Regions from separate parts of the Shewanella sp. HL-SH5 genome, predicted to be linked through region 2. Evidence: predicted binding sites of a transcription regulator. Region 2 holds the regulator's gene; each other region holds the start of a gene.
What was found. Region 2 encodes LexA, which represses DNA repair genes until DNA is damaged. Its sites were predicted from a motif close to TACTGTATNNNNATACAGTA; they were not measured.

Region 1: a site for LexA is predicted at 4,659-4,678, ahead of recA (recombinase RecA). Genes of this name have one in related genera too.
Region 3: a site for LexA is predicted at 3,980-3,999, ahead of ACRWQM_RS08710 (LexA family protein). Genes of this name have one in related genera too.

What each region holds. Positions count from the first base shown of each region.
Region 1 covers NZ_CP195038.1:2,932,425-2,943,411, forward strand. Annotated here, with positions in the region: gene alaS (alanine--tRNA ligase) at 1-2,505, opposite strand, end outside; gene ACRWQM_RS12845 (DUF2391 family protein) at 2,839-3,234, shown strand; gene recA (recombinase RecA) at 3,482-4,543, opposite strand; gene mutS (DNA mismatch repair protein MutS) at 4,872-7,454, shown strand; gene rpoS (RNA polymerase sigma factor RpoS) at 7,518-8,486, opposite strand; gene ACRWQM_RS12865 (peptidoglycan DD-metalloendopeptidase family protein) at 8,564-9,487, opposite strand; gene ACRWQM_RS12870 (protein-L-isoaspartate(D-aspartate) O-methyltransferase) at 9,527-10,162, opposite strand; gene surE (5'/3'-nucleotidase SurE) at 10,159-10,908, opposite strand; gene truD (tRNA pseudouridine(13) synthase TruD) at 10,940-10,987, opposite strand, start outside.
Region 2 covers NZ_CP195038.1:3,881,549-3,892,535, forward strand. Annotated here, with positions in the region: gene ftsX (permease-like cell division protein FtsX) at 73-1,038, opposite strand; gene ftsE (cell division ATP-binding protein FtsE) at 1,038-1,724, opposite strand; gene ftsY (signal recognition particle-docking protein FtsY) at 1,731-3,311, opposite strand; gene rsmD (16S rRNA (guanine(966)-N(2))-methyltransferase RsmD) at 3,491-4,072, shown strand; gene ACRWQM_RS16965 (NapC/NirT family cytochrome c) at 4,168-4,731, opposite strand; gene ACRWQM_RS16970 (hypothetical protein) at 5,005-5,271, opposite strand; gene mtr (tryptophan permease) at 5,524-6,780, opposite strand; gene plsB (glycerol-3-phosphate 1-O-acyltransferase PlsB) at 6,780-9,203, opposite strand; gene lexA (transcriptional repressor LexA) at 9,454-10,071, shown strand; gene ACRWQM_RS16990 (cell division inhibitor SulA) at 10,068-10,586, shown strand; gene coxB (cytochrome c oxidase subunit II) at 10,976-10,987, shown strand, end outside.
Region 3 covers NZ_CP195038.1:1,989,030-2,000,016, reverse strand. Annotated here, with positions in the region: gene ACRWQM_RS08725 (SirB2 family protein) at 123-563, opposite strand; gene ACRWQM_RS08720 (DUF885 domain-containing protein) at 1,100-2,839, shown strand; gene ACRWQM_RS08715 (phosphatase) at 3,022-3,768, opposite strand; gene ACRWQM_RS08710 (LexA family protein) at 4,009-4,428, shown strand; gene ACRWQM_RS08705 (Y-family DNA polymerase) at 4,431-5,687, shown strand; gene ACRWQM_RS08700 (hypothetical protein) at 5,954-6,223, shown strand; gene ACRWQM_RS08695 (WYL domain-containing protein) at 6,455-7,426, shown strand; gene ACRWQM_RS08690 (cell division protein FtsZ) at 7,503-8,477, shown strand; gene ACRWQM_RS08685 (hypothetical protein) at 8,728-9,717, shown strand; gene ACRWQM_RS08680 (helix-turn-helix transcriptional regulator) at 9,761-10,801, shown strand; gene ACRWQM_RS08675 (hypothetical protein) at 10,978-10,987, shown strand, end outside.

The sequences.
Region 1 (10,987 bases), 950 kb from region 2:
CTGAGCAATCATGGCCACCAACTCACCGGCTTTAATTTGCTTGGTTAAATCATTACTGACACCGGCAATCAAATTAACTTTACCTTCAGTGGCAACACCTAATACGATAATGGCAGACTTTAACTTTTGCTTAAGCTCATCTTGCAAACCACGTAGTGATCCAGCATCAACACCTTCAAGCTTTTTCACTAGGACTTTAATACCATTTATCTCAATAGCATCACCTGCTAAATCAGCACTTGCTGCAGCGGCAAGCTTATCTTTCATTTGCGATAAATCTTTTTCGAGCTGTTTAACTTTATCTAGCTGCGCTTTTAATTTGGTGATAACGGAAGCACTGTCTGACTTAAGTAACGCAGCGGCTTCTTCTAACTGGGCTTGTTGATCTGCCACATACGCCAATGCCGCAGCGCCTGTAACAGCTTCAATACGACGCACACCTGCAGCAATACCGCTCTCGGAGGTTAATTTAAATAAGCCAATGTCACCCGTGCGACTAACGTGCGTACCACCACATAACTCAATAGAGAAGTCACCCATGGTAACAACACGCACTTGTGCATCATACTTCTCGCCAAATAACGCCATTGCGCCTTTTTCTTTGGCTTCATCTATACCCATTTCTTGGGTATTTAATTGATGATTTAGACGAATTTGAGTATTAACTAACTCCTCAATCTCTTTAATTTCAGCCGGCTTGACACCTTCAAAATGTGAGAAGTCAAAACGTAGACGCTCAGGATTAACTAAGGAGCCTTTTTGGGTCACATGACTGCCTAATACTTGACGAAGTGCAGCATGAAGTAAGTGAGTCACTGAATGGTTAAGTTCAGTGCTCTTGCGCAAGTTGTTATCGACTAAAGCCGTTAAATTAGCACCAACTTTGATTGTGCCCTGAGTCAGTTTTCCCTGATGGCCAGTTGCCTGGCCAAATTTCTGTGTATCATGGACCTCAAAGCTAACGCCTTGTGTACTTAGCACACCTTGGTCACCAACTTGTCCACCAGACTCTGCGTAGAAAGGTGTGTTATCGAGTACCAGCACAGCTTCCTGACCAGCTGTTACTTCGCTCACTTCATTACCATCGATATACAAAGCAACTACGGTCGCATCACCGGTTAAGCCTTGATAACCACAAAATGCGGTTTGCTTATCAATAATCAATTGCTTGTTGTAATCAGTACCAAAGTTACCAGCAGCTTGCGCACGGCTTCGTTGCTCAGCCATTGCCGCTTCAAAACCAACTTCATCGACAGTAATGTCACGCTCACGGCACACGTCTGCGGTCAAATCCACAGGGAAGCCGTAGGTATCGTAAAGTTTAAATGCGGTGTCACCATCAAGCACCTTGCCAGATAAGCTATTAAGCGCGTTATCAAGCAGCCCCAAACCACGCTCTAACGTGCGGGCAAATTGCTCTTCTTCAGCTTTTAAGGCTTTTTCAACAATCGCTTGCATTGCAGCTAGGCCTTTAGCTGCATCACCCATAACGTTGATTAAGGTAGGTACAAGCTTATAGAAAAACGCATCCGTAGCGCCAAGCTTATTACCATGACGTACTGCGCGGCGAATAATACGACGCAGTACATAACCACGGCCTTCATTAGAAGGTAATACACCATCCGCAATCAGGAAAGAGCAAGAACGAATATGATCAGCTATTACGCGTAATGATTTATTTTCTAAATCAGTAACGTTAATTATTTCAGCTGTTTTAGCAATAAGTTGCTTGAAGATATCAATTTCATAATTTGAATGTACTCCCTGCATGATAGCTGCAATACGCTCAATTCCCATGCCGGTATCTACCGACGGCTTAGGCAAAGGTAGCATCTCACCGTCTGCTTGACGGTTATATTGCATAAATACGATGTTCCAAATCTCGATAAAACGATCGCCATCTTCTTCAGGTGAACCAGGACGTCCTCCCCAAATATGATCGCCATGGTCATAGAAAATTTCAGAACATGGACCACAAGGACCGGTATCACCCATTTGCCAGAAATTATCTGACGCATAAGCCCCACCTTTGTTATCGCCGATGCGGATAATATTCTCAGCAGCTACGCCAATTTTGTTGTTCCACAGTTCAAACGCTTCATCATCGGTTTCATAAATGGTCACGCATAAACGATCTTTTGGTAGTTTCAATGTTTCAGTTAAAAAGGTCCACGCAAAACGGATCGCTTCTTCTTTGAAGTAATCACCAAAACTAAAATTACCTAGCATTTCAAAAAAAGTATGGTGACGTGCGGTATAACCCACGTTATCTAAATCATTATGCTTACCACCGGCTCGAACACAGCGCTGTGATGTCGTCGCACGAGTGTAGCTGCGTTTATCCATCCCCAAGAACACATCTTTAAATTGGTTCATGCCGGCATTGGTAAATAGCAGTGTTGGGTCGTTAGTTGGAACCAGCGAACTACTGTCTAAAACTTGATGTCCGTTATCTTCAAAGTACTTTAAAAAAGCACTTCTTAACTCTGCAGTGGTCTGAAACATGGATGCGTCCTGATATAGAGAATACAAAAGTGTCTAGCTTGCTATACAAGCCAGTAAATGAGGGCATTATATACTGAATTTACGCAAAAATGCGAGATGAGTAAGGCGATTATCATCTGAACAATATTCGATTAGCTTATCGCAAAATATGAGTGCTGTGGCATAAGATTAACAATCTTCTCAATTAGCTTTCAATCTGAATATAGGTGCGTAAACACTCGCTTTAAGGTAATTTGTAGTTAAACAGTCCTTCATATATTACAGCTAGTATTACATCTAGGCTTTAACTTAGGGTTTGTTATGCAAACCAGAATGTTTTAAAAAGGAAAAGTAATGAAGTTTAGCTTTAATGGCGAAGATGCCAGCCAAATTTTTGTCGGCGCATTTGCGCTTGCGGTGCCGATTTCGTTTTCAGAGGAAGCGTGGCGATTAGGTGAAACCCTCCCTTTTTTCAATTTATTAATGCTTTTTTTATTATCGGTTATTTTTCTAGGGCTATATACCTATCAAAGTGTCTTTCAAAATAATATTAGCTCAAGAAAATTAGTGTTTATTTTCCGTATTGTTATCGCTTATCTAATGACAGCATTAGTGGTTGCATTAGTGCTATTTTGTTTAGACAAATTACCCTTTTGGGTAGACCCATTAACATCGTTAAAACGGATAATAGTCATTACTATGCCGGCATCGATGGGCGCAATTGTGGTGGACAGTTTTGATAAAGAATAATGTTATATCGGATGAACTAGAGGCTATTTTATTTGGTTTGTTATTGTTCTGTGGCTAGCGTATCAATCTACTAAAAGAATAAAATTTCAATTGATTTAGTTAGCTATCTAGTTAGTGGCGGGTAAGTCTAGTCAGTATAGCAAGGATAACAACAGAGTGTTTTTTAACTGAAGCATAAAAAAGTCGCGATACGTAAAATACGCACCGCGACTTAAATCGACACATTAATTGCTAGGATAAATCTTATTTAGAAAACTTCACCGGTTTCTAAATCAATATTTTCATCTGTAGATGATGCTGCTGCGGTACCTGTTCCAGAACCAAGCAACATTTCACGTAATGTCTTATCAATCTCTTGTGCAATCGCTGGATTTTCGGTTAAGAATTTACCGGCATTAGCACGGCCTTGACCAATTTTTTCGCCTTTATAACTGTACCAAGCACCCGCTTTATCAACTAGCTTATGTGCAACACCTAAGTCCACGAGTTCACCAGTACGGTTAATACCTTGACCGTAAAGGATTTGGAATTCAGCTTGCTTAAATGGTGCTGCAATTTTGTTTTTAACCACTTTAACACGGGTTTCGTTACCGACGACTTCATCACCATCTTTAATCGCGCCAGTGCGGCGAATATCTAAACGAACTGAAGCATAAAATTTAAGTGCATTACCACCGGTTGTCGTTTCAGGGCTACCAAACATTACCCCAATTTTCATACGAATTTGGTTAATAAAAATAAGCAAAGTATTTGATTGCTTAAGGTTACCTGCAAGTTTACGCATAGCTTGGCTCATCATACGTGCCGCTAAGCCCATATGCGAATCACCAATTTCACCTTCAATTTCAGCTTTTGGTGTTAACGCAGCAACAGAATCGACAACAATAACGTCTACCGCACCTGAGCGAGTTAAAGCATCACATATTTCTAATGCTTGTTCACCTGTATCTGGTTGTGAACATAATAAGTTATCAATATCTACGCCTAGTTTTTTAGCATAGATAGGATCAAGTGCATGCTCAGCATCAATAAAGGCACATGTTTTACCTTCACGTTGTGCTGCGGCAATAACTTCTAAGGTTAGTGTTGTTTTACCTGATGATTCTGGGCCGTAGATTTCAACAATACGTCCCATTGGTAGTCCACCTGCGCCCAACGCGATGTCCAATGAAAGTGAGCCGGTAGAAATAGTTTCTACATCCATGGTACGGTCTTCGCCCAACTTCATGATAGAGCCTTTACCGAATTGCTTTTCAATTTGGCTTAACACTGCGGCAAGTGCTTTCTCTTTATTTGGATCAACCTTCATTTTCAAACCCCTTCCAGGCAATAACTTTGTTCACAATTAATGGTAAAATTGCTGTGTATAATTTAGTTTGTAAGTGTCGTTAATATCGTCACTCATCTCAATATGTTGTTCAGTATACTGTATAGTCATACAGTATCAAGCCCTGAGGTTACTTTTTTTTATTTATTAATAAAATCATAAATTTAGTAATTTCACGTCAATATAATGAATTTGTATTTCTCCAACGGGGGCAAATTTTGTTAAGATTAGCCGCTATAAAAATCCCATGCTAATTCCCCGAATGCTTAATGAATTACCACAGATGAACAAAAAGAGTATTACACAGCCCATGACTGAAATTGTTAGCTTAGATTTAGAAAAACATACTCCGATGATGCGTCAATATTTGACAATGAAAGCCGCTCATCCTGACATGCTGTTGTTCTATAGAATGGGGGATTTCTATGAACTATTTTATGATGATGCTAAAAAAGCCTCTGAAATGCTTGGTATTTCATTAACTGCACGGGGTAAAAGCGGTGGTGACCCGATCCCAATGGCTGGCCTGCCTTACCATGCGGTAGAGGGCTATTTGGCTAAGTTAGTACAAATAGGTCAATCGGTCGCGATATGTGAGCAGATTGGCGATCCCGCGACTTCAAAGGGCCCAGTTGATCGCCAAGTTGTCCGTATCGTCACCCCGGGAACATTGACAGATGAAGCCTTATTACAAGAACGTCAGGATAATTTGTTAGCCGCGCTTTACCAGGGTAAAGTCGGTTACGGCTTTGCCACATTAGATATCTCTTCTGGCCGTTTTGTTATTTCAGAATTAGATTCAAGAGAAGCACTAGAAGCAGAGATCCAACGTACACGACCAGCGGAATTACTTTACAGTGAAGACTTCACTGACATGATACTCATCAATCACTTAAAAGGAATTCGCCGTAGACCTGAATGGGAGTTTGATTACGACACCTGTGTCAATTTATTATTAACTCAATTTGGCACGAAAGACTTGCATGGCTTTGGCATCAACGATGCTCGTTTAGCACTACAAGCTGCCGGCTGTTTGATGCAATATGTTAAAGACACTCAAAAAACAGCATTGCCACATATCAATTCAATTGTACGTTTTAATCAAGCTGACTCGATTATTTTAGATGCTGCCACCAGACGAAACCTAGAACTAACCCAGAATCTTTCAGGCGGACGTGAAAACACTCTTTCATGGGTATTAGATAATACGGCAACCCCCATGGGGAGTCGCATGCTACAACGTTGGATCCACCAACCACTGCGCGATCGTAAACTGATAACCCAACGCCATAATGCGGTGCAAGAATTAATCGAACAGGATTTGTACCCTGTTTTACATGAACAACTGAAATCGCTTGGCGATATAGAACGAATAATGGCACGTTTGGCATTAAGAAGTGCCCGTCCACGTGACTTTGCTCGACTTAAACAAGCATTAGGCTTATTGCCAGAAATTAAACAAACACTGCAAATCTGCCAACAGCCACAGATGACGAATTTGGCTACCCTATTAGGTGAGTTTCCAAATGAACATGATTTACTGACACGGGCAATTATTGATAACCCACCGGTATTAATCCGTGATGGCGGTGTAATCAAAGATGGTTATAACACTGAGTTAGACGAATGGCGTAGATTAAGTGAAGGAGCCACTGATTACCTGGCTGAAATGGAAGCACGCGAGAAGCAGCAAACTGGTATAAATACTTTGAAGGTTGGTTATAACCGCGTTCATGGCTATTACATTGAAGTGAGTCGACTACAAGCAGATCGTGTTCCTATTCATTATCAACGCCGACAAACATTAAAAGGTACAGAGCGTTACATCACCCCCGAGCTTAAAGAACACGAAGAAAAAGTACTTTCAAGCCAAGGTAAAGCGCTCGCATTAGAAAAACGTCTTTGGGAAGAGCTGTTTGACCTACTGCTACCTAAACTTCATGAGCTACAACAATTTGCCAACGCGGCTGCCGAACTTGATGTAATCAGTAACTTTGCAGAACGAGCTGAAACCTTATCCTATCATTGCCCTACAATGACCAATGATATTGGAATTACTATTGAAGCAGGACGCCATCCTGTGGTCGAAAAGGTCAGTCAAAAACCCTTTATTGCCAACCCTGTAAATCTATCACCTGCGCGAAAAATGCTGATTGTGACCGGACCTAACATGGGCGGTAAATCAACCTATATGCGTCAAGTCGCGCTAATCACCTTGATGGCTCATATCGGTTGTTTTGTGCCAGCACAAAGTGCAAAAGTTGGTCATATAGATCGTATTTTCACCCGTATTGGTGCCTCTGATGACCTTGCATCAGGGCGGTCAACCTTTATGGTTGAAATGACCGAAACGGCTAATATTCTTCATAATGCCAGCAAGCAAAGTTTAGTATTAATGGATGAAATTGGTCGGGGGACATCGACTTATGATGGTTTATCTCTAGCCTGGTCAGCTGCTGAATATCTTGCCCAAAAAGTGGGGGCTCTGACCTTATTTGCAACTCATTATTTTGAGCTGACACAATTGCCAGAATTAATCGATGGCGTGGTTAATGTCCATCTGGATGCCATTGAACATCAAGATACGATCGCCTTTATGCATGCTGTACAAGATGGTGCAGCGAGTAAAAGTTACGGTCTGCAGGTTGCAGCTTTAGCAGGTATTCCTCTGCAGGTGATCAGTGCTGCTAAACATAAACTGCATCAATTAGAAAGTCGCGATGATAAAACGGATATTAATCTTAATACATCGGCACAAATGAGCTTAAGTATGCCACAAATTGATTACTCCCCTCTGGCTGAGAAATTAGCATTTATTAATCCAGACGAGTTAACCCCCAAACAAGCGCTAGATTATTTATATCAATTAAAGCAATTAGCTAAGTCTATATAAAACTAAAACGCCATATGAGATATCATATGGCATTTTGAGGTATTATCACTCTCTGCAAACAATTTAATCTTGAAAAAGCGCTTCAACTGACAGGCCTTGCTGACCTAATATATCCTTAAGACGTTTTAATGCTTCAACTTGAATTTGGCGCACTCTTTCCCGGGTTAAGCCAATTTCGGCACCGACATTTTCAAGTGTTGATGGCTCGTAACCCAATAAACCAAATCGGCGGGCAAGCACTTCACGTTGTTTAGTATTTAATTCGTTTAACCAACCGACTATCGAATTAGATAAATCTTCATCTTGAACGCGGTGATCAGGCCCTACGGAATCATCATCGGCAATCACATCGAGTAAGGCACTATCATTGTCACCACCAATGGGCATATCTACTGAGGTGATACGCTCATTGAGCTTAAGCATTCTGCTTACATCACCGGTAGAGACATCTAATTTTTCAGCGATTTCTTCAGCGGTTGGCTCATGATCTAATTTTTGCGCAAGTTGTCTAGCGGTGCGAAGGTAAACATTTAATTCTTTTACAACATGAATAGGTAAGCGAATAGTGCGCGTTTGATTCATGATGGCACGCTCGATGGTCTGACGGATCCACCAAGTCGCATAAGTTGAAAAACGGAAACCACGTTCAGGATCAAATTTTTCAACCGCTCGAATCAGTCCTAGGTTACCTTCTTCAATCAGGTCAAGTAAGGCTAAACCGCGATTATTATATCTTCGGGCGATTTTAACAACGAGGCGAAGATTACTTTCGATCATTCGGTTACGAGATTTTGCGCAACCCTTGAGGGCTTTACGTGAAAAGAATACTTCTTCCTCTGCGGTAAGCAGTGGCGAAAAACCAATTTCACCTAAATATAATTGAGTGGCATCTAAATTTTTGTGTAAGTCATCTTGGACTTTTTCTTCAATGTCTAATTGTTGAACTAACGTATCAGTAGTTACAACGTCTTGTGGTTCTTTAGCTTGATCAACAGATTGTTCTGCTATGGCAGTACTTTTTTTCTGGCTCATAATTGCTCTCCCAAACCTTAATTGTGATGTTTAAAATCTACACTTGATCATCCTCCGTTATTTATGTGACTAAACAATTATTGCTTAGGTAGATATCGTAATGGGTTTACTGACTTACCATGATGGCGAATTTCAAAATGTAGCATCACTTGGTTTGCCCCGGTACTGCCCATTTTTGCAACTGTTTGGCCTGCGCTAACATATTGCTTTTCTTTAACCAGAATCCTGTCGGCGTGTGCATAGGCACTTAGATATTCATCGTTATGTTTGATAATCACTAAGTTTCCGTATCCACGTAACGCATCTCCTGCGTAAACGACTCTCCCATCTGCCGCAGCTTGTATAATATCGCCACGGTTTCCTGCAATCTTTATTCCTTGATTGCCTTGCTCGCTAGAAGAGAAATAACCTACTATTTTTCCTTTTACGGGCCAGTACCACTTCTGCACCTTACTGGGTAAATCTGCTATCAGTGAACTTTCAGTTTGGTTAATTTTATGTTGGGTAGTTGTTACAGAATACGCAGGCTTAGCTTTGTGATCAAGATCTTTTTTCACTGTTGTTACATTTACTGTTTGGCTAGGCTCTATGCGGGTTTGCTGTCGATCGAAATTAGAATCTTTACTCAAATTCGGACCTGAGTAAGGTAATGTTGCAGCCTGAGATGTTACAACTGATGTATTATAGTTATTATTTTTTGCCGTACTATTTACTGACAAATTCGTTAATTCAATCTTCTGGCCTGGGTAAATAGTATAAGGCATCTTAAGATTGTTCAGTCTTGCGACTTCGGTGAAATTACGCCCAGCACCCCAAGAAATAGAGTAAAGAGTGTCACCTTTTTTAACTATATAGGCAGAATTGGCCAATGAACCGCGATCATATTTGGGGTTATAAGTATTAGATGAAATATTTTCAACTGGTGCAGGCTGACTCGCCTGAAAGCTACATCCAGATACAATTATCGATAATACGAAAAGTCGAAGCAAAAGCGAACACATCAAATACAATCCTTTAAGCTGAATAGCACAAAGATAAACTTATGCTAGATCGCCATTAACTAATGGCACAAATTTGACCGCTTCAATCACTTGAGATGTAAATTCATCCCCAAGGCGGGTTATTTTCAGCAATTGTTGGGTATCGTCACCAACAGGAATAATTAATACTCCTCCTTCTGCAAGTTGCTCTAATAACGCTTGCGGCACACTCGCGGCGGCGGCAGTCACCATAATGCCATTAAATGGACCGCGATTACTCCATCCTTTCCAACCATCACCATACTTAAAAGAAACGTTATGAAGATCTAACTTTTTTAATCTTTGCCTTGCTTGAATTTGCAAAGACTTAATACGTTCTATAGTGCAAAGCTCTGGCACTAACTGCGCTAACACCGCGGCTTGATAACCTGAGCCTGTGCCGATCTCTAACACTCGTTGTGGTTTGGTCTGCAATAATAGCTCGGTCATTCTTGCGACAATATAAGGCTGTGATATTGTTTGGCCTTGCCCGATAGGTAAAGCGGTATTCTCATAAGCTTTATGCGCAAGTGCGTTATCAAGAAATAATTCTCGTGGTGTATTGGCTACAGCATCAAGTATTGCTGGTGACTTAATCCCCGACTCAGCCAGTTTTTTAGCTAAATTTACTGCTCGCGCAGATGAAACTCCTGTCATATTTTCGTTACCCAGTCAGCTAACTTTGTTAATTGATTATAAGCCGTTAAATCAACAGTCAATGGCGTGATCGAAACGTATCCATCGGCAACAGCACCAAAATCGGTTCCCTCACCAGAATCTTGCTCAGCGCCGACTGGGCCAAGCCAATATATATCCTTGCCTGCAGGGTCTTGGGTTTTAACCATTCCTTCGGCTTTATGGCGGGCGCCAAGTCGGGTGACTTTAATGCCCTTAATTTGCTCAAGCGGTAAATCAGGTACATTTACATTTAAAATTTGATTAGATTCAATAGGATGCGTGAGTAAATTTTTAACTATTCTGGCAGCATAATCAGCAGCGCTTTGATAATGCTGCAAATTTTTACCTACTAATGAAATGGCAATTGCGGGTAGTCCTAAAAAACGCCCTTCCATCGCCGCTGCAACGGTGCCTGAATATAAAGTATCATCTCCCATATTCGCACCGGCATTAATGCCCGATACGACAATATCAGGTTCAACTTTGCATAATTGCCTAATGGCTAAATGGACACAATCAGTTGGTGTACCATTAACTGAAACATACCCATTAACTAACTCATTTATTCTTAATGGGTTAGTTAAGGTTAACGAGTTACTTGCACCGGAACAATTTCTGTCGGGAGCTACAGTTAACACCTTTGCGAACGCGTTAAGCGCATCACTTAATGCAATTATTCCAGGTGCATTAACACCATCGTCGTTACTGACAAGAATATTGATCATTTGAGTTGATTCATCCATTTAGTCATTAAGCTTACGAGATGGCTTGCACTTGCTGATCTGCAACCATGGTTTTCCACTG
Region 2 (10,987 bases):
TAGATTATCTCAATCGGTTAATCCTGTTACCGTTAACATCTATGCTAAGTTTACCGCTGGTCGGCGATAGATTTACGACGGCTCTATTTTACGAAGATGCTGCCGCACTGATAAATAAGATCCTAACCATCCTAAAAATGATGCCAGTAAAACCAATTGACCCAGTTCAGCAAAAGTAAGTGCCTGTAAACTTAATTCGCTACCATATAGTCCCATTAAGTCAGCTAGCGCACTATCTAAGTACCAGACTAATAAATTAATAATTATCCACGCTAAAAGTCCACCAATGACGCCATACCATATCCCGGTATATAGAAACGGCCGCTGAATAAAGGCTTCTGTCGCGCCGACTAATTTCATAATTTCAATTTCGGTACGACGATTCATAATAGCCAGTCGAATGGTATTACCTATTACCAATATCACCGCCAGTACTAATAATGCCGCGATTGCCAATACGGTTTTCTCCAGCAAGCGCACCATGGCTTGTAAACGCTCTAACCATTCAATATCTAAACGACCAAAACTGACCTCAGGTTCACGTTCAAGCTTACGTAGTAATTCTCGCGCACCTGTTGGACTAGAATATTTAAGTGACGGTGTAACCGTTACCACTGCGGGTAGTGGGTTTTCGTCCAGGTAAGATAAAGCCTCACCAAAACCAGATAGACGCTGAAATTCTTCTAAGGCTTGATCTCGGCTGATATAGTCAATCGACTCGACTTCTCGAAACACTTTAATGCGTGAAATTAAGCTTTGAATAGACTGCTCGCTGCGTCCTTCATTGATAAACAGTGATATCTCCGCGGCGCTATTCCAAGATTGAGTGATATTTTCTGCATTTTTAACCAACACCTGCAATGCTGCAGGTAAGCTTAAACTGACCCCAAGAACTGCCATTGTCATGATTGAAGACACTGGCGTACGCCATAATTCTCCCATACTCGACATGCCTTGTTGAACATGACGAATAAAAAACATCACGATTCGCCCACTCATAGGCAGCTTGCTTTGGGTAATGCTATTTTGTTTAGCCATTAGTCTTCTCCCCTCGAGCTAGAATGAGACTCACCGCCAATCATTCTTCCCTGTTTTAGGGTAAAGGTACGATATTTCATTCGTGCGATGAGTCCCAAGTCGTGGGTCGCAATTAACACACTGGTACCAGCATCATGAAAGGTTTCAAATAACCTTAAAATATCCATAGACAGCTTTGGGTCTAAGTTACCTGTTGGCTCATCGGCTAATAAAATAGGTGGCTTATTCACAATCGCGCGGGCAATACCTACCCTTTGCTGCTCGCCACCAGATAACATAATGGGGCTATGACGCTCTTTGCCATATAGCCCAACCATGTCTAACGCACCTGCAACACGCTTTTTTATTTCACCATGGGAAAAGCCTTCAATCACTAATGGTAATGCCACATTATCGAAAACACTTTTGTCCATTAATAGGTGATGATTTTGAAAAATCATCCCTATATTACGACGTAAATAAGGCACGTGTTTAGCACTGACATTGGCAATGTCATGGCCATTAATCGCCACCCGACCTGCCGATGCACGCTCAATAACGGTGATCAATTTAAGCAAGGTACTTTTACCTGCACCAGAGTGACCGGTTAAAAAAGCCATCTCACCTTGACGAAGATGAAAATTCACATCCAGTAAGGCTTTTTGCCCGCCGGGATAGACTTTACTTACCTGCTCAAATTGGATCATGTTCTGTTATTCTGCCTTTTCTTGACTAAATAATGCTTCGATAAAATCATTGGCATTAAAAGTACGTAAATCATCAATTTGTTCGCCGACACCAATGTGACGAATGGGGATATTAAACTTGTCTGCTATGGCGAAGATTATTCCGCCTTTGGCTGTGCCGTCTAATTTACTTAAGGTAATACCTGTCACACCTACTGCTTCTTGAAATAGTTGTGCCTGGCTAATCGCATTTTGCCCTGTACTAGCATCTAAGGTTAACATCACTTCATGGGGAGCATTGATGTCGAGTTTTTTCATCACTCGAACCACTTTTTTCAACTCTTCCATTAAGTGGCTTTTATTCTGTAGACGGCCCGCAGTATCTGCAATTAGCACATCGACTTTACGCGCCTTAGCAGCTTGAAGTGCATCAAAAATAACTGAAGCACTGTCGGCACCTGTGTGCTGTGCAACAACTGGAATATTATTGCGCTGCCCCCAGACTTGTAGTTGCTCAACAGCGGCTGCCCGAAAAGTATCACCAGCAGCTAACATGACAGATTTGCCTTGTTTTTGATACTGTTTTGCCAATTTACCAATGGTCGTTGTTTTACCTACACCATTAACACCTACCATTAAAATAACAAATGGCCCCTCTGCATTATCAGGCACCAAAGGGATAGCTACAGGGGCTAACATTTTTTGCATTTCATCACGCATAAGATCATACAGCGCTTCTGCATTTTTAAGCTGTTTACGTGATGCTTGCTCAGTGAGGCTTTTAATTAACTTAGTCGTCGTTTCAACACCCACATCGGCGATTAACAGCTGTTCTTCAAGCTCTTCAAATAAATCGTCATCGATTTTTTTGCCACTAAACAAACCAATGAATCCAGAACCAATATTTTCACTGGTACGCATCAAACCACGTTTTAAGCGCGCAAACATGCCTTCTTTTTTAGGCTTGTCTTGGGGTTCTGGCTCAACTTGGGTAACAACACCTTGTGCATTATCTTCCGCAACTTGAGCTTCAGCGGCGACTATTCTAGCCTCTTCGGCAGCTTGAGCTTCCACAGCAATTATTTTAGCTTCTTCGGCAGCTTGAGCTTCCGCAGCGACGATTCTAGCCTCTTCGGCAGCTTGAGCCTCAGCGGCTGCTATTTTAGCCTCTTTGGCAGCTTGCGCTTCAGCGGCAATTATTTTAGCGTCTTCTGCAGCTTGAGCTTCAGCGGCGACTATTTTAGCCTCTTTGGCAGCTTGAGCTTCAGCAGCGACTATTTTAGCCTCTTCGGCAGCTTGAGCTTCAGCAGCTACTATTCTGGCCTCTTCGGCAGCTTGCGCTTCAGCGGCAATTATTTTAGCCTCTTCGGCAGCTTGAGCTTCAGCGGCGACTATCTTAGCCTCAGCGGCTGCTATTTTAGCCTCTTCTGCAGCTTGCGCCTCAGCGGCAATTTTTGCATCACTCGCTTGCGCTTGATTAGCATCATCTTGAATACTATCTTGAATACTATCTTGAGCAACGTCTTGGACGACTTCTTTGGAGGTTTCAACGACCTCTTGCTCGTTCTTGTCTTTACGAAACCACGAGAAAAAACCTTTCTTTGCCATGTTTACTACCAGTGCTCAATATAAAATAAGTTCAATTACAGCGATTTTTTTACGCCAATAGGGGTTATTGGAGAATACTCAGTATTTTTGGTTGAGTTTAATATAAAATATCAGCTGTTTAGGGTGAGCATAGTCTACCACTTTCTTTTTCTTTGTTCAGACAAAATCACGGGGAACACATGGCACGACAAAATAGCAGTAGTGGGCAGGTCAGAATTATTTCTGGACAATGGCGTTCTCGTAAGCTGCCGATCCATGATTTAGAAGGCTTACGCCCTACAACAGACCGTGTGCGTGAAACCCTATTTAACTGGCTATCGGTTGATATTCGGGGCGCTCGAGTATTAGATTGTTTTGCCGGAAGCGGAGCATTAAGCCTAGAGTCGTTATCACGTTATGCCGAATTTGCGTTAATGTTTGAATTACAAAAAAGTGCCGCCAACCAACTGACCAAAAATCTGCACACCCTTAACTGCATCAATGCCAAAGTGATTAATGGTGACAGTTTGCAGTTATTGGCTAAAGGAACAGATCAAGGTTTTGATGTGGTTTATATTGACCCTCCCTTTCGTAAAGGTTTGGCCAAACAGACTATTGAATTATTAATGGCCCATGGTTGGTTAAATAACGATGCACTCATTTATCTTGAAACCGAAACCGATCTTACTGATCTGGTTATTCCAGCAAATTGGTTACCGCTGAAACAAAAAACAGCAGGACAAGTGAGTTACCGTTTATATGCTTATCAACCAGTACCATAAACTCACTCAATACCGTTAAGCACACTTTAAATAATCATCCATAAAAAAACCTCGTTCACTTGAACGAGGTTTTTTATTCAGTAGCCTAAGCTAAGTTACTTTTTAGGGTAAGGATGGGCGACACCTTTATGGCAATCAACACAGGTTTTTCTGTCTTCGGGTGCTTTTTTGAAATTATTTTCATGCATTTTTTTCGCCATTTTCTTCATGCCTTCAGGCTGATTTTCATATATACGAGTATGGCAATGGCGACAGTTAGCTGAATCATTAGATTTGAAATACTTTAATGCTAGGTCCGCTTGTTCTTTACGGTTTTCATCTAACCATGCTTGAGTATTGAAATCATCTATCATGATAAAACCGTATAAATCTTTAGAAACGATGATTTTTTTGATCAAGTAATCAACTGGGCCATGGGGTAAATGGCAATCTTGGCATTGCACTGTTACACCTGCATTGCCACCACCATGAGCTGACGCTAATACTTCATCCTTTAAAGAATGGTTACTGTGGCAAGACATACAGAAAGCATCTGTACTTGTTGCATGTAAGGTTTGCTGAGTTGCAAAATAGCCAACTACACCTAAAATCACACCGACTAAAATCAGTACGATAATGGAATATTTTGTGCTTGGTTTAAATAGGGTTCGCCAGTTCATCACACATCTCCGTTTTACAATATTTTATATATTATTAATTTTGAGTAAGTGTAGAGTGTTGTGGTACGAAAAAAGCTGATATGCCTCTAGATTTAGGTAATAGGTAGAATTCATCACTTAAACTTTGAAGCTGATCAATAATTGACTAACTATTACTCACTCCAACCTTAAACTAAACTTAATACAACGGAGGTGGCTTAACAACAAGACACGAAATATCAACAGTATAATTGCAACACAGATCTCATTTTATGCCATGACCCGCTAATTTAATTATTTATGTTGAGCCAAAATATGCTGTTTTTCACGGGCTAGTATAAGCATCTTCCAACCACCCCACAGCATTATCCCCCCACCTACAAGGATCATGGCGTAAATGATTTGTTGATCCGCCAACATAGGTAAAAAGTTTTTATCAAAGCCAGCAAATATGCCATACAAGCCTAAGCCAAACAGAAGGCTGCCTGGAAAATCAATAATGGCAATCATCAGCATTTTACGATCAATCGCTTTTAGTTGTGTTAGTAGCAGATCTGACATAACAATTTCATCCTTAAATTAAAAAATTAACATAGCAATAAAAACAATCTGTTATCAACAAGTTTATTTGTTTTATGTTTCATCTGCCTTATAACATGGGAGGGTAACGTAATGATTAAAACATGCCTCCTTCATTTTTAATTCTTAACATAGGGTTTCACGTATCTTATTGCCCACAGTTAAGCTACAAAATGCCATAAATGCAAAAAGTCTTCCGAAGAAGACTTTTTATTATGTAAGCCTGTCAAAAACCTACTGGTAAACCGGTAAAATATCCGCCATGGCCAACAAGTGACACGTTGCCGTTAATGCCCCAAATAACACCACAATAATGATCAACATATTGCCTCCTGGTACTTTAAAGCTTTGGCTATTTGGATAGAGCTGACGGGTTTTATAAGCCAATAGTGCAGGTACAATAACCGCCCAAATGGTTGCGGCTAAAGCTGCAAAACCGATAGCCATTAAAAAACCATTAGGAAAGAGTAACCCTAATACTGTTGGTGGAATAAACGTAATTGCTGCGGTTTTTAATCGACCAGTACGTGAATCATCAAAACCAAATAAATCAGCTAGGTAATCGAATAAGCCTAATGTCACCCCTAAGAAAGATGAGGCAACCGCTAAGTTGGCAAACAAGGTCAGTACGCGTGATAAATTTTCGCTGGCGATGGATTCAGATAAGGCCGCCACTAATACCCCCATATTACCGCCTTGGGCAATAATATCTGAGAACATAGCACGAGAAATATTGCCCATAGTGACCACTAACCAACAGGCATAAATCACCAAGGCAATGGTTGTGCCTAGTACGATAGCTTTTACAATGGTTTTGGCATCTTTACCGTAATATTTAACCAGACTGGGTACATTACCATGGTAACCAAAACTGGCCAGGCCAAATGGCAATGCAGCTAACATATAAGGCAAGTATCGAGCTTCACCATCAGGCTCAAACAATCGACTTGGATCTATTTCAATTAATAAGTTACCCGTAGCTAAGAAAAAAGTGATCACCATACCACCAAGCATAATGGTGGTAATGCGATCAACGGCTTTAGTGCTGATTAACACAATAAGTGCAAGCACCAACGCAAACACTAATCCGGCGATACTTTGCGGTAAGCTGATGCCAATGGCCTGCAGACTATGATTAACAATCGAGCCACCGCCACTAATATAAGCGTAAGTTAGGATGTACAACACAAAAGCAATTGATAACCCATTGACTATTCTACCAAATTGCCCAAGCGTATCACGCGTTAACGTGTCAAAACTGGCCCCAGGCTCAAAATGTAAATTGGCTTCCAGTAATAGTAAACCAGACATCAGCATACAAAACCAAATACCTACTAACATCAGTACAGAATAACTAAACCACATACCTGCCCCGACCACGGGTAACGAGAACATTCCCGCGCCGACAGTCGTACCAGCAATAATCATTGCCCCACCAATAAGAGACTTACTTTTGGGGCTATTTTTAGCCGCATTCATGTGGTTTGCCATTAATTTAAATGCTCCGCGTTTACGCTATCTTGAATGGTTTGTCGCACTGATGGACGTAATAATCCATTCGCGTGGTCGCGTATACGAAACACTTCATCTAATGGCTCACGACTGCATAAATAACCTAGCTCTTTTAGTTTCACGCTCAGGGTATTGTACAATTTTTTATCGTAGAACTCTGGTGCAGTAATACCGTGCAACGCCCCTAACCTTTGGGCCAATAAATGGCTGTCTCGTTCAAGCTCAGCACGCTCTAATTCAGGTTTGATCCCTAGCAAATTAAAGATAATTGCATAACGCTGTAATGTTTCACTGACGGTTTCAGCTAATAGCTCTAACTGGGTGATATTCGCTTGGACAACAACACAACGTTTATCACCACTAATTAAATTCTCCTCAACCATTTGATCAAGCACTAAATCAACATAAGCGGGAAGATCAGCAATACCCATAAATAATTCTGCTTTCATCAGCGGGTAAAAGTCCTCAACCACTGCCAGAATTTGTTCACGATTACATTCTTCATAGCGCACTAAACAACTGGCAATTAAGGAAGGAATAATCATGATATGAATAATGTTATTACGATAATAACTCAAGGTAATAGCGTGGTTAGGGTCAATTGCGACAATGTCCCCTAGTGGGTCTTTTTCTAAGGTAAATTTATTGAGTGATAAGCAATGCTTAACAATGGATGGACCATCACCTTCTGCAACCGATGCATAGTCGGAATAAGGTGCTTGTTTCAACAACTTTAAATAGAAATTTAGCTGACGCTCAAGCTGATGACGTTCTAACGCATTTTGCTCTGAGGCTAATAACACTAAACTAGTTAGCGTGACTGAACTTGCCGCTGCTGCGCCATTAATGTTGGTCATCACTTGATTGGCTAGAAGATTAACTGCTGGCGTAACCCATGATGGTTTCTGGTCTGGATCTTTGGCAATTTCTTCACGCCAATCAGGAGATTGTTGTTTCAAAAAGTTTTGTAAATTGATTGGCTCGCCAAAGTTTACGTAACCCTGGCCAAAATTACCCAGCTTACGAATAGCACCAAATACCTGCCAAAGCGATTCCTTCTCTTTTTTCTTACCACTTAATTCTTTATGGTAAGTAGCCACTTCCATCACGTGGTCATAACCAAGATAAACAGGCACTAACGTCACCGGCCGCTCAATACCACGCAGCACACTGTTAATTGTCATGGCTAACATACCGGTTTTAGGTGCAAGCAATCTACCAGTGCGTGAACGACCACCTTCGGTAAAGTATTCAACGGCGTAGCCCTTAGCAAACAGTTGATCTAAATACTCACGAAAAATAGCGGTATACAGTTTGTTGCCATTAAAACTACGGCGAATGAAAAATGCACCACCACGACGGAACATTGGGCCTGCAGGCCAGAAGTTTAAGTTGATACCGGCTGCAATGTGCGGCGGCACCATACCTTGGTAATACAAAATATAAGACAGCAGTAAATAGTCCATGTGGCTGCGATGACAAGGCACATATACAATTTCATGACCGTCATGATGCAGTTGGCGCACTTGCTCAGCGCCTTTGATGTTAATACCACTGTATAGCTTATTCCATAACCAGGTGAGAAAACGCTCAGCAATACGTACTAAACTATCTGAATAGTCGGCCGCGATTTCGTCCAGATACTCAATCGCAGTTTCACGCGCTTTCTCTTTGGAAATCTTCTTGTTTGCCGCTTCTTCTTCAATGGCCTTATTGATCGATTCAGACTTTAATAACGAAGCAAACAGAGCTTGACGGTTAGGCAGTTGTGGTCCAGTCATGACTTTACGTTGACGGCGAAAATGTACCCGAGCCACCCGAATTAATTTATGGGCAATGGCTTCATCAGTACCATGTTCATCGGCTAAATAGCGTAATGACATTGCGTTAGAGAACTGCACAAAACTATGGCGACCTAGAAATAGAATCATTAACCATTTACGTAACCAGGTTGGATTCTCACGTTCAAGCACAGCAGCTTTCATCGTGTCATCTTCTTTGCCTGGAGTACGGCCCCAGTAAAGACTTACTGGCACAAGTTGAATATCTAATTCAGGCTGCTGACGGTGGAGCGCTAATAAACTGGTAAAACAGTTTAAAAACTTCTCACCACCCTCACGCTTACCAATAATAGGCTTTCGCCCCTCTAAACAAACAACTCGTGGCACTTTCATACCATCAAGTTGTAATGGCGCATAAGGACTTGGTAAGCCTAAGCCTTGGGTCATTTCGCTTAATGCTGCAGTGTCACTGATCGACTCTGTCTTCATGACATAAACAATGGGCTTGTCTGGATCGAAGTTTAGATCTGCAAATGGGTCATGTGGCACAACTATCGTTTGCACCATCAGCTTTTGCACCCTACGCAGCAGTCTAAGCATGATTGAATCTGGTTTTGACATAATAATATTCGCAATAAAGCCCTTTTAATATGGGCGCATAGGATACCAGAAACTGGTTACCTTTCACTATAGGCTGTACACATCAAACAATGCTTTTAAATTCAAGAACAAATAAATTGAAGCATGCAATTGATACATATAATAAAAAAAAAATTTCAAATAATAAAATTAAAAAATAATTGGTGAATACTTGCGCAAACACAAACACTGTATATAATGACAGTTACTGTATAGAAAGACAGGAAATAACATGAGACCCTTAACACCACGCCAAGCTGAAATTTTAGAGCTTATTAAAAACAATATCTCTGAAACTGGTATGCCACCTACTCGTGCAGAAATCGCTACACGCTTAGGTTTCAAAAGCGCAAATGCCGCAGAAGAGCATTTAAAAGCCTTGGCTAAAAAAGGGTTTATTGAAATCATGCCCGGCACATCCCGTGGAATACGATTAACCCAAGAAGATGAACCCGAAGAAGCAGGTTTACCTTTAATTGGACAAGTCGCTGCAGGTGAACCTATTTTAGCGCAAGAGCATGTAGAACAATACTATCAAGTTGATCCTAATATGTTTAAACCTGCCGCAAACTTTTTGTTAAGGGTTCGCGGTGACAGCATGAAAAACATCGGCATTTTAGAGGGTGATTTACTCGCCGTTCATAAAATACAGCAAGCCAGAAATGGCCAGGTCGTTGTTGCTCGTGTTGAAGATGATGTGACAGTGAAACGTTTTGAGAAAAAAGGCAATGTCGTATATTTGCATGCTGAAAATGAAGCGTATGCACCTATCGAAGTCGATTTAAGTTACCAAAGCCTCACTATTGAAGGGCTTGCAGTTGGTGTAATTCGTAATGGAGAATGGTTATGAACAAACTAATGGGTACATCCCCTCGTCATCCTGGTTTATGGGTAGATTTGCCAACTGCAGATATTAATTTAGCGCAGCCTATCACCACACTCCAAACCGAAACCAATGGTAAAGTGGAACTCAGTCAATATGCTAGCCAATTGGCACAACTAAGCCTGCAAGGTCGTTGGATTGTGCTAATTAATCCCGCCAATATCAATTATAAACAGATGTTAGCTAGTGCTGGGGTAAGAATGGACCGCGTATTGTTAGTACATGCCAAGGATGAAATTGAAACACTTTGGGCAATGGAAAAAGCATTAACCAGTGGTACATCAAGTGCCGTTATTTCATGGACTCAACCTTTAGATGCACGCGACAGTCGCCGATTAGAGTTAGTCGCAAAAAGTGCCCGAGCATTAGGTGTCGTTATTGAAGATGTAAGCACTCACTTAGGCACTAATTTGGCAACTAAAGCGATTATTTCAAATCAAAATAATGCTGTTAAAACAATTAATTTCACTTCATTTCATTAGTACTAAACGCCGTGTTTACTGAGCCCTGTCTATGTACAGGGCTTTTTTATGCAAAATTTCAGTTAATTAGCTATAAAAGTGATCTTGATCAATGTTTAATCTACAAGTAATGTATTTAACAGGGTTGAAACATTTTTAACCTAATTGAAACGCTACAGTCTAGATTTTATCTGACAGATAAAAGCGTCAAATCAGAATTGATAGGTTCAGTTGTAGGTGCCAGCGTGGTGCACATAAATACAAATCCGTAAGCCTTACACGCTTACAACCACCAGGGTACTTTGAAGTCATCAAGCTTTTTTGGGAACCGAAGAGTTTACATAGAGCAGAGACTTACTGTGTGACTCTTCTTTGTAGTTGCTATTCGCAATTGGCAGAGGAGAAGTCTTGTGAAGCAATGG
Region 3 (10,987 bases), 1.9 Mb from region 2:
GGTAACGATAAGTAAACTATTGTGGATAATCTATCGCATCGCTATCACTATGATTGCAGGTACTAATTTGAGTTATTCATAACAGTGGCCAAACAGAATTAGCCACTGTTATAAAATTGAGCCTAGCTAACAGCGATAAGTAACGACTGTCCTAACTCAATGTAGGTATTGCCATCAGCAACGGCTTTAGATTTAAGATGATCAGCAAACCCTAATCGTGCACTCATCACTAGCCAAAATATGGCACTCATCAAACCGACTACACGCCACAAGGTTGACTTTGCCCACTTAAGTGCCAACGTAATAGATAATACATAAAGTACAAAGCCGCCTAACTTAGAAGAGGCCCAGCCGTTTACGAATGGATATAAGTTAAGTGGGTTAACCACGACAAGGTAGATAAAACTACAGATAAATAGCGTGTACAAAACATGCGGGCCGACCTTTAGCAGTTTGTTATTCACCTTGTCAGAACCTCTCATCGTTAACACAAAATTGATGATGAAAAATATAAACGTCAGTGCAATTATTGTCAGATGGGCGTGTTTAACTATCATGTACATGGTGTTATTCCCTAAAAAGTGATGTTGATTAAAACTGATACTATTGATTTATTAATTAAAACAAAGTTAATTATAAGCCCCTGAAATTAAAAGTATTATTACAAATCCTTTATATTCTTATACTACTTTATCTATCACTACGCGAAACAGCAACGTTAAGTTCAATCCAGCTTAAAATGCCAAATCAAAGATACCTTAACGATCAAAAATATGACGTTCGATATGCATGTTAACATTGAGTTCTTTATTCAATATTAATAGTACATTTATATTTCACATTAAAAGTGTTCTATCACGCAAAAATCTATGTACCTATATCTATCCTTGGTGATTAAGTGTCTTGATGAAAAGTGCATTATACTCGCGATAAAGCAAGCAAATAGAGATGACGTGCCACTCGGCTTACAATTCAGTATTGATAACGATTCGTTACAGAATAGCTAACTGGGTATTTATCTATTGGTGCTGAAATTCAGTTATAGTAATCGCCTAAAATAATAAGCCGAAATAAAGGCCAAATAAAAAGGATTTAGTCGATGTCAGGCAAAAAACTCACCACAATTATCCCATTGCTGATGTTAATTCCAATGACTGCTTCTGCGAGTACTTGGGTAGATGTGAGTAATCAATACACCAATAAACAGATCCAGATAACCAGCCAGTTTCAACCCGAAATGGCCAGCTCAATAGGTATTACAGAAGCCGACAATCTGTGTAGCAGTATTACCAAAGCACAACAAGATAAGTACATTAAAACGCTTAATAACAGTAAGAAAACCTTACTAAAAGCACTGGAAACAGAAACTCTTTTACCTGTTCGCCAAGATCTTAATATTATTATCGACGATATTGATCAGACTATTTTGGCAGACCAGTTAGATGATAAGTACATGTTACCTTGGGTTGATGTCCCATTAATTATTTTTAGAGGGGTATCGGCATTATTGGATCAGCAAATGGCTGACAGCCGCAAACAAGCTGCTATAACGCGTTTGGCTTGTTATGTCGGTAAAACCGGTCAACCCGCATTAACTGAGCAAGCAAAAACCTTGTTTGAAACAGCGTTAAACAATAAAGCATTACTCGGCCCAACTAAAGAAGAAGTAGAACAAGCATTAGCCAGAACCGACACCTTACTGCAAGGTTTACAGCAATTATTTGATAAAAATGACTTCAGTCAAGCCGACGATAATTTAGCGCTGTTAAAAAAACAAATTACAGATTACCGTCAATGGGCTGAAAAAACGGTTATTCCTCATGCGCGTACTGACTATAAATTGCCATCTGAAATTTATGCGTTAAAACTTAAAAGTGCAGGAATTGATATAGACCCAAATTTGCTTATTGAACGTGCAAAAGCAAGTTACATGATCACCAAAGCGAACATGCAAGCTTTGGCTCCGTTAGTGGCAGCAAAGTTTGATATGCCATCGAGTGATTATCGAGATGTGATTAAAACGCTCAAAAAAGACTCATTAGGTAACGATAAAATTGAAAACCACTATCGCGAAATTAACACTAAACTGGAAGGCATTATTACTGCGCAAGCGGTTGTCGACTTACCAAAACGTAATATGATTATGCGTCTTGCCAGCGATGCAGAGGCTGCGGGCAGCCCAGCGCCGCATATGTTGCCACCCCCGTTTATTGGTAACACTGGCGAGCAAGGTCAATTTGTACTGACAACCGGCAACCCCGCATTAAGTGGTGATGCCGCTTATGATGACTTTAACTTTAACGCGGTTGCGTACACATTAAGTGCTCACGAAGGTCGACCTGGGCATGAACTGCAATTTGCCGTCATGCTAGAGCAAGGTGTGTCATTGGCTCGCGTGTATTATGCGTTTAATAGCGTCAACGTAGAAGGTTGGGCACTTTATGCTGAAGCTGAAATGCTGCCTTATTTACCCATTGAAGGCCAACTCATCGCCTTGCAACATCGACTATTACGTAACGCCCGTGCCATGTTAGACCCGATGCTAAATTTAGGGTTAGCCACCAAAGAGCAGGCTTACAATTTATTAAGCAATGATGTGGTGTTCTCAAAAGCCGCAGTAAAACAAGAAGTAGACCGTTACACCATGCGCATGCCTGGACAGGCGGGCAGCTACTTTTATGGTTTATCAAGGTTACTTGAAATAAGAGCCGATGTTGAATTGGCCTTGGGTGACAAATTTGACCGTTTAGCCTTTAATAACTTTGTGCTAGAACAAGGCTTAATTCCACCACACTTAATGGCTGAAGCGGTTAAACAACGTTTTTTAACCCAAAACTAATCTATTAAGCGAGCTATACGGTCAGCGATAGGCTCAGCGATAAATTGATGATAAAAATCCCATTTAAAGAGCACTTTAATGGGGTTTTTTATTTAACATTCAATTCATTACTCGCGCCCAATAAACGCCATAACACTCACCACATACTCACATTAAAGCTGATGTAGTAAATCATTTTATGGCTAATCGATTAACACCGCGTATTCATCTAAATTGGTGTGGCCTCTTGCCGTTAAAAATGACAGTAATGCTTCAGGGCTGCGATTTAATAATCGCTCGATTGGAAAATCCACTGCATCAATAACTTCAATGCACTTTTCAAAGCCGCCCAAGCTAAATGCAACGTGAGAGTCCGAACCCATCACTAATAATCCGCCAGCGTGTTTCACTGCACTCGCAATGTCAGTGCAGTTAGCTAAACTGCCTTTACGAGAGGTTAAGAAAGACGAGTTATTAATTTCAAGCGCGACATTGTGCTCAGCGGCGGCTTTCGCAACCCGTTTAATGTCAATCGGATATGACGGATTCCCGGGGTGGGTAATGATGTCAACGTGGCCACTTTCAATGCAATTGATAAGTGCTTGTGTATGCGCTTCTTGGCTAGATGGTGGGAATACCGGCTCATGAAAACCCGCCAAGACAATATCGAGATCGGTTAAATAGCTGCCGTAAAAATCAATTTCACCTAGATCATTTTTTATATTCGCTTCAATACCGCGCAGCATACCAACACCATCCACAATTCTTGGCAATACTCGCATATTCACAAAATGCCAAAAGTGGGGCGCATCTGCCATATCAGGCCCATGATCAGTAATTGCAAAAAGTTTAATACCTTTAGTTTTGGCTATCGAAAAATAGTCATGAACAGTACTGTATGCGTGGGTTGAAGCTATGGTGTGTGCGTGGGTATCAACAGAGAATTTAATCACGGATCTGGCTCTCTTTATCAAAAACATAAACAAACAGTTTACGCTGTAAAGCATCTATTCTCTATTAAATATGCGCGGTTTAGATCTGTCATAAATCGCCCCGGCTTAAATTACCTTGTTGATTGATCTTGCTCTAAAGCTAAAAAATTGGGTGATGATTTTTTGATTTTAATTAAAAACTGACAATAATCCTTCAATATAATACAATAACTGTATATTTATACAGTGGTGTTTATTATGCGCATTATTCCTATTCATGCCAGTGCGGGGATTACCGGTTTTGAAAGTCCTGCATCTGAGTATTTACAGTTATCGTTAAGCCTAGATGAACTATTGATTGAACATCCTAATGCCACTTTTATTGGCGTCGCGAGTGGTGACTCAATGCAGGGCGTCGGTATTTTTTATGGCGACCTATTGATTGTTGATCGCCATGAAACCGCCCGTCATGGTGATGTGATTGTTGCCAATTTTAATGGTGAGTTTGTGTGTAAAATTCTGGATAAAAACCGCAGGTTATTATTGTCATCTAATGAGTTATATCAGCCGCAAGCGATAAACTATTATGACTCATTCAATATTGAAGGCGTGGTGATTCGCTCTATTCGTTGTCATCGCCAAAGCCCTTTACTGGCTAGCTCGCCCCAGGTGAGTTAACCATGTTTGCTTTAGTTGATGCGAATTCATTTTATTGCAGTGCAGAGCAGGTCTTTCGTCCAGACTGGCGCGGTAAACCCATTATAGTGTTGAGTAATAACGACGGCTGCATAGTTGCGGCTAACCGTCAGGCTAAAGAGCTGGGCGTACCAAAGTTTTCGCCTTACTTCCAGGTTAAGCACTTGTGCCAACAAAAAGGCGTTATAGCCTGCTCAAGTAACTACGAACTCTATGCCGATTTATCGATGAAAATGATGAGTATCATTGGCCGTTTTGCCCCCGAACAGCATGTGTATTCCATCGATGAAAGCTTTCTTTCATTCAAGCAGTGTTATCCCGCCATTCAATGTTTACGCACCCAGGGTCAATTAATTCGTCGTGCAGTATGGAAAGAAGCGCGTCTGCCGGTTTGCGTGGGCATGGGACCCACCTTAACCTTAGCGAAAGTGGCCAATCATGCTGCGAAGAAAATACAAGCCTACAAAGGTGTTTGTGTCATTGATAACGAGCCTGAGCGAATAGCCATTTTACAATCAATGAGTGCCGGTGATGTTTGGGGAGTGGGTCGGCGTATTAGTAAAAAATTAGCTTTAATGAATATCAATAGTGCATTTGAACTGGCCAATATGCCAGCAGGCTTAGCACGTAAACAATTCAGCATTGAAATTGAACGTACAGTGCGCGAGTTAAACGGTCAGGTATGTAAAGTATGGGATGAGGCGAGGGCAGATAAGCAACAAATCTTTTCTACCCGCAGTGTCGGTGAGCGTATTGTTGATTATGACTCATTGCTGCAAGCATTGAGTAAACATGTTGGTATTGCGGCTGGAAAGGCACGCAAGCAGGGTTCACATTGCAAAACAATGATGCTGTTTGCCAGTAACTCACCCTATGATGACCATCCCGTCAACTTCAAAGTGCTCGTATCATTTGCATGCCCGACAAATTGTACCAAAGAGTTAACCCAGGCCATGAGCAACGCAGCAGTAAAACTATTTAGAACCGGTGTTCACTATTACAAAATTGGCGTAGGTCTGCTGGATTTAAGCTGTGAAAAACACACCCAATTCGATTTATTTAACCAACCTAAAGCTAATCCAGCATTGATGAAAACGCTTGATGCTATCAATCAACGCTATGGCACAGATACATTATTTGTAGCCACTCAAGGCATTGAACATAAATGGGCCATGCGACGAGAATTACTGACGCCGCAATACACAACTAATTGGAAAAGCTTGCCAACAATTAAGTGCTAAAGAACAAGCCAATCTAAAAATCGTAAGGTAACTTGCACGGGCTGAACATTCCGAAACGAAGATAAAAGTGTTAGTCGATGATATTGTCGTCTCAAAAAATGTCGTTACGGTGCACAAAATCCAATCAGGTTATCAACACAGATAAATTTTACTCAACCTTAACGTTACATTCTTGACGGCAATGCTCGAATAATTCGGAGTTTACGCTATTGCTTACACCATGCTTGCGGCATAATGACGTTAAGTATTTAAACAGAGTCGTTATAATGGATAATCAGCAAGATAGTTACATGACTGAAGAAACACTCATTGAAGTCGTCGAAAATCAAATCGCCGACAGTGAACCGAAAAAAGTAAAAGAAACCTTAATGCGTTTAGTCATGACAGGTACACCGCGTGAAGACGCAATTCAATTGATGGCTTGCGCGTTGGCTATCGAAGTTTTCGATGTCATGAAAAATGGTGCCTCTTTTAACGAAATACGTTATAGCCAGCATTTGGATGCACTACCGAATATAGATTGGATGGAAGATTAATAACAACTCATAAATTCCAGTTTTGTTAGTCCCGATAAATGTTGCCACCGGTAGAGTTTGAAAGTTCTCAACTCAAAGTGTCTAGTTTGACTTGACCAGTAAAGATAATTTTTTGATGATAATATCTACAGTCGTTATGTTTGAATATTATTTAACTTGTGATGATGATAATCGTCTAGTTATTATGCAAAGCTTTCTTTTTGACTAAGTCGTAATTTTCTAGGGTGATATATGGAGTATGAGTCGTTAACTAGGAAAGTCATTATTCTTTTCTTGCTCCCAAAGCATCCAATAACGATTACCGCGGCAACACTATGCGATCAGTTAGTAAGCCGAGGTTATTCTACCAATGTCCGTGCAATTCAAAGAGATCTTCAAGATCTTTTAAATATCAGTCAATGTGGTTTACTGGTAGAGGAATCAACACGGCCATTTAAATGGTCAATTTCAGCAGACTGGCACAAGATACAATTAGCTGAAATGGACAATAACACAGCCTTAGCGTTTTCTATGTTAGAACGTATAGGGCATTTATGTTTGCCTAATGTCAGTTTACAACAATTAAAACAGACCTTTACCCAAGCTAATCGAGTGCTGAAACTCAGTGATGGTCACACCCATTGGTTAGAATCTATGTCACATAAATACAGTGGTCATGAAATAACAGATGACCAATTAAAGTTGGAAACAGCAATTTTACAAGGGAAAGAAGTTAGTGCTCAAGTGACGCGTTTCATCAAACATGAACAAGCCTCTTTGGCTTACAGTAAATTATCACCTTATGCATTTGTTGATGACGCAGGTGAAAAACATCTGGTATTCAGAGTTGGTTCTGACACAAAGCTGAATCAATGGCCGGTAAAGTATTTTAGTGACATCAAACTACTTGATTCAAAGTCTATATCGATAAGTACCACTAATTTATCACACCAAGGTCGCCGTTATCGTGGTGAAACAATCCAGTTTGAATGCATTACTCATCGACAGTCGAGTTTTATTAACAAGCTTCAGGCTCATCAGTATGCATTTACTGCAACAGCGACAGAAAACGACCAGGTTAAAATTACAGCCCAGATTATCAATTCGGCATTTTTTCGTGAATTAGTTTGGAGCCATGCCACATCAATCAAAGTGCTTAACCCACCATCAATCAAACAATATATCTACAGACAAACTCAGCGATTAATTGCGTTAAGCGAATAAAATTATCCTGTGCGTCACAATCTGACGCAGCCTTAGCGTATCTTGAATTCCATATTAATAAATGGAATAAATACCTATGTTCATCACTGACTCAAAGCCTATTCTGGTCATCGGCGTTGGCGGGTGTGGTTGCTCAACCCTGCAAGCACTTCAAAAGAAACATGACTTTGCAGAGATTCGCTTTCTAGCCATCAATACCGATCTACGCTCATTAAGGGGCAATGTAGCAGACGACACCATTCAAATTGGCCAATCTTTAACGAATAACTTAGGCGCAGGCGCTAATCCAGATGTAGGACGTCTTGCTGCAATTGAGTCTGAAGCGGAAATATCAAAGGCTATTGAACAAGCCAGTATTATTTTTATGACTGCCGGCATGGGAGGCGGAACAGGCACTGGTGCTATATCAGAGGTTGCAAGAATAGCTCAAACTCACAATATTCCAGTGATTGCGCTAGTCACAAAACCTTTTAGTTTTGAGGGGATGAAAAAAGCTAGATTTGCAGAAGAGGGCATTAACGCATTACAGCAATATTGTAATGCATTAGTCGTGTTACCAAACGACCGGTTATCCAAAGTGCTTGGCGGTAAAGTAAGGCTTATTGATGCGTTTAAAATCAGTAACCAACTGCTATTAGATACCTTGTCAGGTTTAAGCTTCATGCTAAGCGTAACGGGACTCATCAATATTGATATCAGTGACTTTAAAACGGTCATTCACACGCAAGGTTTTGCTTCAGTTGGCATGGCTAAGGCCAAAGATGCCAGTGATATCGAAACGGCGATTAATCGGTTATTAGACAATCCATTGGTTGAAAACATCGACATCAGTTCGGCGAATGGCGCAATAATTAACATTGTATCCCAACATGAACTCGCACTAGATACCTATCACCTGATAGGTAATATCATCCAACAACGTATCAGTGCAGAGGCCAATCTCATTGTAGGATTAACCATCGACCCAACCATAAAAAATGCTATCGAAGTGTTTTTATTAACAACAGGCATTGCGTTCAATCCCAAACCTGTTTTACAAATATGCGGATGATGTTTTTTAGTCCGTAAATGTTATATAAGTAATTAATAATCAACGCATTAATCATTGTCTGTCAAGTTGTGATATTTACCGTTTTTGCGACACAAGTTGTCGCACTGTTCAGTATAATAATAACCAACAAGAAGTTAATCGAGGTTCTTATGGATGGTTTGGAAACAGAGTCTATCAATTTACTGACTTTTCTAGAATTACGATAATTTTTTTACGTTAATCATTAACCGAAAATCTAAGAGGCTGATAAATGATCATCTTTAAATTATTTAAAAAAGAAACTGAATCGTTATTGTCTCTCCTTGATGATGAGAATAAATTTGGCATTGGTTATTCAGAGCGTCCAAGTCTGACAGCGCGCGTATGGATCCAAGAATCTCACGAGTTTGATTGGATTGATCATTTTCTGAGAGATGACGACAACAACCCGTGGGCCGAAGAATACGATATGACATTATTGGTTCGTCTCGCATTAGATTGCTGGGAAAGTAAGCTTCCAAACCCAGCTAGAAATGTAAAAGCCCTTTGCGGTTCGCGCTCAGGAAAATACGCCATGGAAGAAGATTCACCTTTTTATAGCTTATGGACACTATTTCTCAATAGAAATGAATCATTGATGGATTTAATGTCAAAAAGCAGCGATCCCGCTTTGCAACCGAGTGTCTTACTTGAACAGGCTGAATTATTACTTGATGCGCATTATCTGACGATTCAAAGGTTAAATCGTCGCTATGGCGGAGATCCCCGCAGTTGTACTGAACATAAATGGTTTAAATCAAAATTACCCTTGCCAGCAATAAAGGGGAAATCAAAGCCAAGGGAGCCTAATAAAGCCTTCAATCGAGATTTTGTGTCTATAATGCTGGCAGCAAAAATAGTCATGCATTTTCATCCCCAAAGTAGCTTATTGCAAGCCTTAGCGCTTGCGCCAGAACATTATTCAGTTGGAGAATGGGGCTATGAATACTGGTTTCGCAGAACCTTGCAAAAACACTGTGCCATGCAGCAAGGTTGGTTATTTCTGTTGATGAACATGCCAAGGTTCGCACCTGAGGAATTAATGTATTTAATGAGCCGAGCCCCCGTTAGCGCCAATGAATGTGACACACTAATTGACGTATTTGAAGAATATTATGATGAAGATACTCAAGAAAGAACAAAATATTGGTACCGAGATAAATCAGAATATATGGATTACTTCGAGAAATATTTTCAGGTAGGTTATCTGCTTAATCACTAAGTCTTTGTCGTGTCATGGTTCATCATTCGATTAAAGGTCTACTATGTCTAAGAATAAAAATGCTAATACGCTTCTAAGGCAGCAAACATTACTTAAATTTATTCCTGCGAATGCGGGAATAAAAAGCGCTGATCTGCTCAGCAAGCTTAAAAGTGAAGGGTTTGAGGTCACTCAACGCACATTACAAAGAGATCTTGAAGTGCTGTCGCAGTACTTTCCTATTTATTCAGAAACAGACAAAAAACCCTATCTATGGCGTTGGTCTGGTCTTGGTATCAATAGAACACATATCGACAGCATAAGTTTAACGGATGCATTGTCGTTAATGTTAGTAGAAAAGTCGCTACAGCAACTATTGCCTCCGGCGATGCAACGCCATTTACAACATAATTTTGAGCATTCACGTCGGCTATTAAACACCTTAAAAGACTCTAATTCAGAGAATGATAATGCCCAATGGTTTGAAAAAGTTGCCAGTGTAATGCCAGATATTGGTTTTAAACCGCCATCAATCGATGAGAGTTTATTAACTGACATACAGGAAGCATTATTAAAAGACCAAACCATTGTGGTTCGTTATCTCGCAGCAAAAAACACATCAGCAGCTGAATATTCGCTTATGCCACTGGCCTTAGTGCAGCGAGGCCACGTGCTTTATGTTATTGCTCAAGATATCACTAAGGGTACAAATACCGCACAAATCAAACGATTTGCTATGCACCGTTTTCAAACAGTAACCCGCATTCACGAACAGGGGATCCGTCCGCAAAATTTTAATCTTCAACAATATTTACAAGATGGTGCAATGCAATTTGGCAACGGTGACAAATTAGCACTCAAAGCAAAAGTGAGCGAAGAACTGGCCTTTATTTTAAACGAAAGCCCTATGTCAGATGACATGAAGATTAATCAATCAGAGGATGGGTCATATCAACTCAGTGCAACAGTCATTAATGGTTGGCAATTGAACTGGTGGCTAAGGGGACAAGGCGCAAACATTGAGGTACTAGAGCCACAAGAGCTAAGGACTAGAATGCGTGACAATTTACGTAAAACGTTAGCTGCATATAAAATTGTTGATTAGTGAAGTTGATCGCAAAGTTACACCGATACAAATTTTATTATCTCAAACAACATTGGCACTAGAAGAATAATTGTAAGACTCTAAACTCTTGAATAAACTTTAATTTTATAGTATTCATTTGTTTGCTAACAATCAGGACTATGTACAGTATTTGCTGTAACCAACAAGGAATATAGATGAAACATG